2 regions of the Allobosea sp. LjRoot9 genome follow, and region 2 is predicted to be linked to the other one. Evidence: predicted binding sites of a transcription regulator. Region 2 holds the regulator's gene; the other holds the start of a gene.
The links. Region 2 encodes PhoB, which activates phosphate uptake and scavenging genes when phosphate is short. Its sites were predicted from a motif close to TGTCATNNANCTGTCAT; they were not measured.
Positions count from the first base shown of each region.

Region 1: a site for PhoB is predicted at 1,757-1,773, ahead of ACSQ3P_RS28750 (DUF6454 family protein). Genes of this name have one in related genera too.

Region 1 covers NZ_CAXUPC020000012.1:57,290-60,698, forward strand. The annotation lists gene ACSQ3P_RS28745 (methyl-accepting chemotaxis protein) at 1-505, shown strand, start outside; gene ACSQ3P_RS28750 (DUF6454 family protein) at 735-1,676, opposite strand; gene ACSQ3P_RS28755 (nitrile hydratase accessory protein) at 1,981-2,364, opposite strand; gene nthB (nitrile hydratase subunit beta) at 2,351-3,010, opposite strand; gene nthA (nitrile hydratase subunit alpha) at 3,007-3,409, opposite strand, start outside.
Region 2 covers NZ_CAXUPC020000002.1:700,284-703,692, forward strand. The annotation lists gene ACSQ3P_RS11950 (M20 aminoacylase family protein) at 1-973, opposite strand, end outside; gene phoB (phosphate regulon transcriptional regulator PhoB) at 1,297-1,995, opposite strand; gene phoU (phosphate signaling complex protein PhoU) at 2,152-2,871, opposite strand; gene pstB (phosphate ABC transporter ATP-binding protein PstB) at 2,911-3,409, opposite strand, start outside.

The DNA.
Region 1 (3,409 bases), on a different contig from region 2:
CGCCAAGGACATCTCGGGCCTGATCTCCTCCTCCAATGCCGAGGTCGGCGCGGGCGTCACGCTGGTCCGCCAGGCCGGCGACGCCCTGACCCAGATCCTGGCCGCCTCGCAAAAGGTCGCGGCCACCATCGCCGAGATCTCGGCGGCGTCTGGCGAGCAGGCCAATGGCATCGACGAGATGAGCCAGGCCGTCGCCCATCTCGACGAGATGACGCAGGCCAATGCGGCGCTCGCCGAACAGAGCGCGGCCTCGGCCGGTTCGCTCTCGGGCCGCATCGTCCAGCTCAACGACCTCGTCGCCACCTTCAGGACGGGGCCTGAGGGCGCAGCTGCCTCACCGGCCAGTCATGGCTCGGAGCCCGCGCGCCTGCGTAAGCTCGCCGAAGCCGCCTTCGGGCAGAGCCCCAGGCCTGCCACGGTAGCGACAGCGCCGCGACAGGCTCCGACGCCCGCCAGGAAGGTCGCAAACGCGCGCGCCAACGACGCGGGTTGGGAAGAGTTCTGACGAAGCCGGGCAGGGCTCGTTGGCTGCCCTAGGAGTCGCAGCCCGCTACCGCCCCGCTCCGGATCGTTCTCCAGCAGGATCGCTTGCCATGCGGCGTCGCCTCCGCCGCGCTCGCCAGGAGGCGGCAAGCGCATCGACACCCGCATGCGAGGTGGTAATGGGGACGGCGCTGTTCCTCGGGATGTGGGCGAGCGGGGCGGGGAGTTAGCCTGGCCTCCGCCCGTTCAGCCTATTTCGTCGCGGCCTCGTAGACGAACAGTGTCGATTTGTCGTCATCGGGCATGAAATAGGCCCGCACGCCCTGCTCCATAGGCTCGACCCAGAACGGGTTCTGGGTCATCGGCAGCCCCGATGGAGACCAGAGTTCGACTGGCACCTGATAGACGGGCCGGTTGTCCTTGAGATCGACGATCTCGAAGCCACCGAGGCGGAAAATCGGCCCATCCGGCGAGGTACGGTAGTTGTTGAGCCCGGAGCAGAGCATCCGGCTCATGCCGATGAAATGGCAATCCTGATAGTCGATATAGAGTGCGGGATTGATGACGCGGAGCTGCTCCGGCGGTGTTGCCGCGTTGGTCACCTTGCCCGCCCCATCGAGCGGCCAGGCGTAGAAGCGGCGCGAGCCCCAACTGACCCCGTGCAGCGACTTGTCGTCCGTATTATGGACGATGCCACCGACATGATCCTTGAAGCGGAATACCTCGGTCGCCTTCATCGTCTCGGGGTCGACCTTGTAGACGATCGACTGGCTGTTGGGCCGGTACTCGGCAACGGGCACCCAGATGTCTTTCCCGTCGAAATCCATACCGCCGGGATGATAGACCGACCCTTCGCCCAGCGTGATGTCCTGGAGCAGCTTGCCGTCGGCGTCGATCTTGAAAAGATGGCCAACGCCTTCGCCGGTATCGCGATCATAGCCGTCCTGGAGGGCCGGATAGCGGGTCGTCGCCTTCCGGATATCGACGGAAGAGACGAAGAAGGCGTCGCCGATCTTCAACATGCCTTGCGGATGAAAAGTCGGGAACTGGATCGGGATCGCGGCGGTCTGCTTCCATTGCGTCGCGCGCGTCAGTTTCGGGATCAGTGTGTTGAGCGCCGGATCGGCGGCTTGCGTCGGATATGCGAGCGCGATGGCGGCTGCGCCGAGTAGCCCTGCAAAGGCGGTTTTCATGATATCTCCCGGCTCCGCTGTGCGGCCTTGTCCGGAGCAGCGCTCGCGCCAGTGCCATAGGGCAGGCTGACCGATTCCTGGTGACACCCATACGACATCGGCGCCTGCGACACCCGACCGCTTTAGCGCCAAGCGGTTTGATATTAGCCGGCGAGAGGTGTGCTCTCAAGCAGGATCGGTATTCTATGAGTTCCACCGCAAAGACCGAGCGGTCGTCGACGAAGGCTGGGAGCTGTTTGGTCCTGCCAACTCATTTTCATTGGTGACCGCTATGGGGCCCATCCGTCTCATGAACCGCAGCCCGCTATCGCCCCCGCTCCGGATCATTCTCCAGCATGATCGGCTTGCCATGCGGCGTAGCCTCCGCCGCGCGCGCCCAGGAGGCGGCGAGCGCATCGACACCCGCATGCGAGGTCAGGCCCTTGTCGATCAGCAGGTGTTCCAGCGCCTCGCACCAGCGCTCGTAGTAATCCGAGCCGTCGCGGCAGCCGCCTTCGGCCACCGCCTCGGCGATTTCGGCGCCCAGCGCCTGGGCCCATTCATCGGCCGTGAAGACGCCCTTGTTCTGCAGCGCGACGACCAATGCGAAGGCCTGCGCCTGCCAGGGCTCGGCGAAGACCGGGCCGTCGGCATCGCGCGGGATCGGCGTATCGGCAGCCAGCGCAGCGACGAGATCAGGCCGGTTCAAGATAGCTCTCCCAGGCCTCGATGCTGACGCGTGTGGTCGGGTCGGCGTCGCGGCCCCATAGCTCCGGGCCGGTGAAGACCACGGTGTAGAGCCATTGCGCCGTCTCGGGCTGGCCCTGTGCCCCGGTGTCGGGGAAGACATGGCAGCCGCTGACGCGCTCGATCACCCCCAGCTTGCCCCGGGCATAGCGCGGCAGGCGGGTATGGTGCTGCGGATGGATCACGATGGTGCGGACGCTGTCGCCGACGCTGAATTTCGCCGGCGCCTGCGCTTCGCGCTCATAGGGAAAACCGCGCCGCAGCACGGCCGCGACGTCCTCGCCCTTCAGCACGCGCTTGGGCGGCCTTGGCGGCGCGGAGGGCTTGCCCTCGGTGAGCTCGCCTTGCGTGACGAAGCCATGCAGCAGCAGCAGGTTCTGCAAGCCCGCGAGCCAGATCTGGTAATAGGAGAAGGAGAGATAATCGGCCGGGGGAATGCTCTCGCGGGCATGCCGGCTTTCGTCGATGCTCCATTGCCCCATCGCGCCGGCGGCGACATTGAGCGCCAGCACGCGCTTTTCCCAGTCGCCATGGAAGATCGGCTCGTTCGGCTCGGGCCTGACCGGGCCAAAACCCATCTGGCCGCCGAGATCCTGCCCGCCATTCATGACTGGGCCTCCGCGACGGCCAGCCCGGTGCCGATCATTGAATCGCGGCTGACGATGGCGGCAAGCTGCTCCTCCGACCACCCCTCGGTGCCGACTGGGCGCATCGGGATGACGATGAAGCGTGTCTCGGCGGTCGAATCCCAGACGCGGATGTTCTGGCCTTGCGGAAGCGTGACGCCGAAATCGGCCAGCACGCCGCGCGGATCGATCACCGCCTTGGAGCGATAGGGCGGGGATTTGTACCAGACCGGCGGCAGGCCGAGCACCGGCCATGGATAGCAGGAGCACAGCGTGCAGACGATTAGGTTGTGTTCCTCAGGCGTGTTGAACACCGCGACGATATGTTCGCCGCCGCGCCCGCCATAGCCGAGCTCGGCGACAGCCGCCGAGCCGTCCGCC
Region 2 (3,409 bases):
CGCCGACGAGGTCGCTGGCGACCGCCGCCGCGAGCACCGTCTCGTCAGCGGTGTTGATCAAGGGCGGATAGCGGCGCTTGTAGACATAGTCGGCGCTGCAGCCCTGGATCGCCGCCACGCCCTCGGCGAGCACGCCCAGGCGCTGCTCCAGAATGTCGCGCACCGCGGCTGAGAAGCAGCGCGCCGTGCCGGTGACGACGACCTCAGCGGGAATGACATTGGGCGAGGAGAAAGCGCCGGCATTGATGTGGCCGACGCTCAGCACCGCCGGTTCGACGGCGGGAACATTGCGGGCGACGATCGCCTGGACGCCGAGGATGAAATTGGCCAGCGCGATCGTCGGGTCGGTCGCGGTATGGGCGCCGGAGCCACCATGGCCGCCAGTGCCGCGGAAGGTCACGACCCAGGTGTCGCTGGCGGCGAGCATCGGCCCTTGCCTGATGCCGAACTCCCCGGCGCGGCGGCCCGGCTGGTTGTGCATGCCGTAGACGGCATCGACCGGAAAGCGCTCGAACAGCCCCTGCTCGAGCATGACGCGGGCACCGCCCAACCCTTCCTCCGCCGGCTGGAAGATGAAATGGACCGTGCCGCCGAAATCCCGGTGCTCCGCCAGATAGCGCGCGGCACCGAGCAACATGGCGATATGTCCGTCATGCCCGCAGGCGTGCATCTTGCCGGGAATGGTCGAGCGATGCGGGATCTCGCTCTTCTCCTCGATGCGCAGCGCGTCCAGTTCGGAGCGAAGCGCGATGGCGCGCTGTCCGCCGCGCTCGCCCTTCAGCGTGCCGACCACCCCGGTCCCGGCCACCCCCTCATGAGTCTCGATGCCCCAGCCGCGCAGCGTCCGCGCCACCAGGGCCGCCGTCCTGACCTCCTCGAAGGCGATCTCGGGATGGGCATGAATGTCGCGCCGGATGGCGATGAGGTCGGCTTCGAAAGCCTTGATGGCGGGAAAAACGGGGCTGTCGAGCACGGTCTCGAATCCTGGCGGGCGTATGAGCGGCCAAGATTAGAGAGGAACCCTACCTGCAACAATCGACGGAGTCGCAGATCCCCGCTGCAATGGCAAAGCGGTCCGCATTCGCCGCCGTGGCAATCCCTAAGCTCCGTCATTCCGGGGCTTCGCCCTCGGGTCCGACCTTTGGTCGGCCCAAGGATAAACTCCGCGAAGAGCCCGGAACCCAGAACCGATGAGGGTTCCAAGAGGCGCTCGGACATCAGAGCTTCGGCAATGAGCAACAACGGTTCTGGGTTCCGGGCTCAGGCCTTCGGCCTGCCCCGGAATGACGCGCGCTCTTAGCCGCGCGCAAACGTCTCGTCGAAGGCGTAGCCCGCGCCGCGCACCGTACGCAGCGGGTCCTTGGCATCACCGGGCGTGATCGCCTTGCGCAGGCGGCCGACATGAACGTCGACCGTGCGCTCGTCGATATAGACGTCGCGACCCCAGACGGCGTCGAGGAGCTGTGCGCGGGAATAGACCCGGCCCGGCGCCTGCATCAGGAATTCGAGCAGGCGGAATTCGGTCGGGCCGAGATGCAATTCCGCGCCGGAGCGGCGGACGCGGCGCGTCGTGCGGTCGAGTTCGAGATCGCCGGCCGCTAGCAGCCCCGCGACATGGCCAGGCTTGGCCCTGCGCAAGAGCGCCTGGATGCGCGCGATCAGTTCAGGCAGCGAGAACGGCTTGACCACATAGTCGTCGGCGCCGGTGGCGAGGCCGCGCACGCGCTCGGTCTCCTCGCCGCGGGCGGTGAGCATGATGATCGGCACGCGCTCGGTGTCCCGGCGCGTGCGCAGGCGGCGGCAGAGCTCGATGCCCGACAAGCCCGGCAGCATCCAGTCGAGCAGGACGAGGTCGGGCGTGTGGTCGCGCAGATGCAGCTCGGCATCGTCGCCGCGTGCGACGCTGTCGACCTCGAAGCCCTCGGCTTCGAGGTTGTAGCGCAGGAGCAGGGTGAGCGGCTCCTCGTCCTCGACGATCAGGATGCGTGCGGGCATGTCTCAGTTCCGTTCCTGGCATTCAGCCGACACACACCGTCATGCTCGCCCTGGTGGCGAGCATCCACGTCTTGAACACAGGTCTCGACCAGCGAAGACGTGGATGGTCGGGACAAGCCCGACCATGACGGGAAAGCTGCCGGTGCGTTCATTCCATCAGCTCCCCGTCACCGCCTCGACATTGATGTCGGTGGTGTCGAGCTTCGGGCGGTTGAGATCGAGCGACTCGCCGGTGACGAGATAGTGGATCGTCTCGGCGATGTTGGTGGTGTGATCGCCGATGCGCTCGACATTCTTGGCGCAGAACAGGAGATGCGTGCAGAAGGTGATGTTGCGCGGGTCTTCCATCATATAGGTCAGCAATTCGCGGAAGAGCGAGGTGTAGAGCGCGTCGATCTCGTCGTCGCGGCGCCAGACCTCCATGGCCTTCTGCTCGTTGCTCGCGGCATAGGCGTCGAGCACGTCCTTGAGCTGGGCCTGGACGAGCCGGCTCATATGCTCGAGCCCGACCACGGCGCGATGCGGCGGCTGGAACTGGCCGGAGATCGCGACCGCGCGCTTGGCGATGTTCTTGGCGAGATCGCCGACGCGCTCGATGTCGGCGGCGATGCGGATCGCCGAGATCAGTTCACGCAGGTCGTTCGCCAGCGGCTGGCGCCGGGCGATGGTCAGGACCGCGCGCTCCTCGACATCGCGCTGGAGGTTGTCGAGGCGCTGGTCGGCGCTGATCACCTTCTGGGCGAGCGTGGTGTCGCGGCGCACCAGCGCCACGGTGGAATCGCCGAGCATGCGCTCGGACATGCCGCCCATCTCGGCGAGGCTGCGGCGCAGCGCCTCGAGTTCGGCGTCGTAGGAGCGGACGATATGTTCGGTCATCGCGGCGGATCCTCTGGAAGCGAAAACAGGGTTCGATAGTCAGCCGAAGCGGCCGGTGACGTAGTCCTGGGTCTGCTTCTTGTGCGGGTTCATGAAGATGGTGTTGGTCGGCGCGAACTCGATCACCTCGCCGAGATACATGAAGGCGGTGTACTGCGAGATGCGCGCCGCCTGCTGCATGTTGTGGGTGACGATGACGATGGTGAAATCGGTCTTGAGCTGCTCCAGCAGATCCTCGATCTTGCCGGTCGAGATCGGATCGAGCGCCGAGGTCGGCTCGTCGAACAGGATCACCTCCGGCTTCTGCGCGATGGTGCGCGCGATGCACAGGCGCTGCTGCTGGCCGCCCGAGAGGCCCATGCCGGACATCTTGAGCTTGTCCTTGACCTCGTCCCAGAGGGCGGAGCGGCGCAGCGCGCCCTCGACGCGGTCGTCGAGCTCCGACTTCGGCGGCTTCTCATAGAGCCGGATGCCGAAGGCGACATTGTCGTAGATCGACATCGGGAAGGGCGTCGGCTTCTGGAAGACCATGCCGATG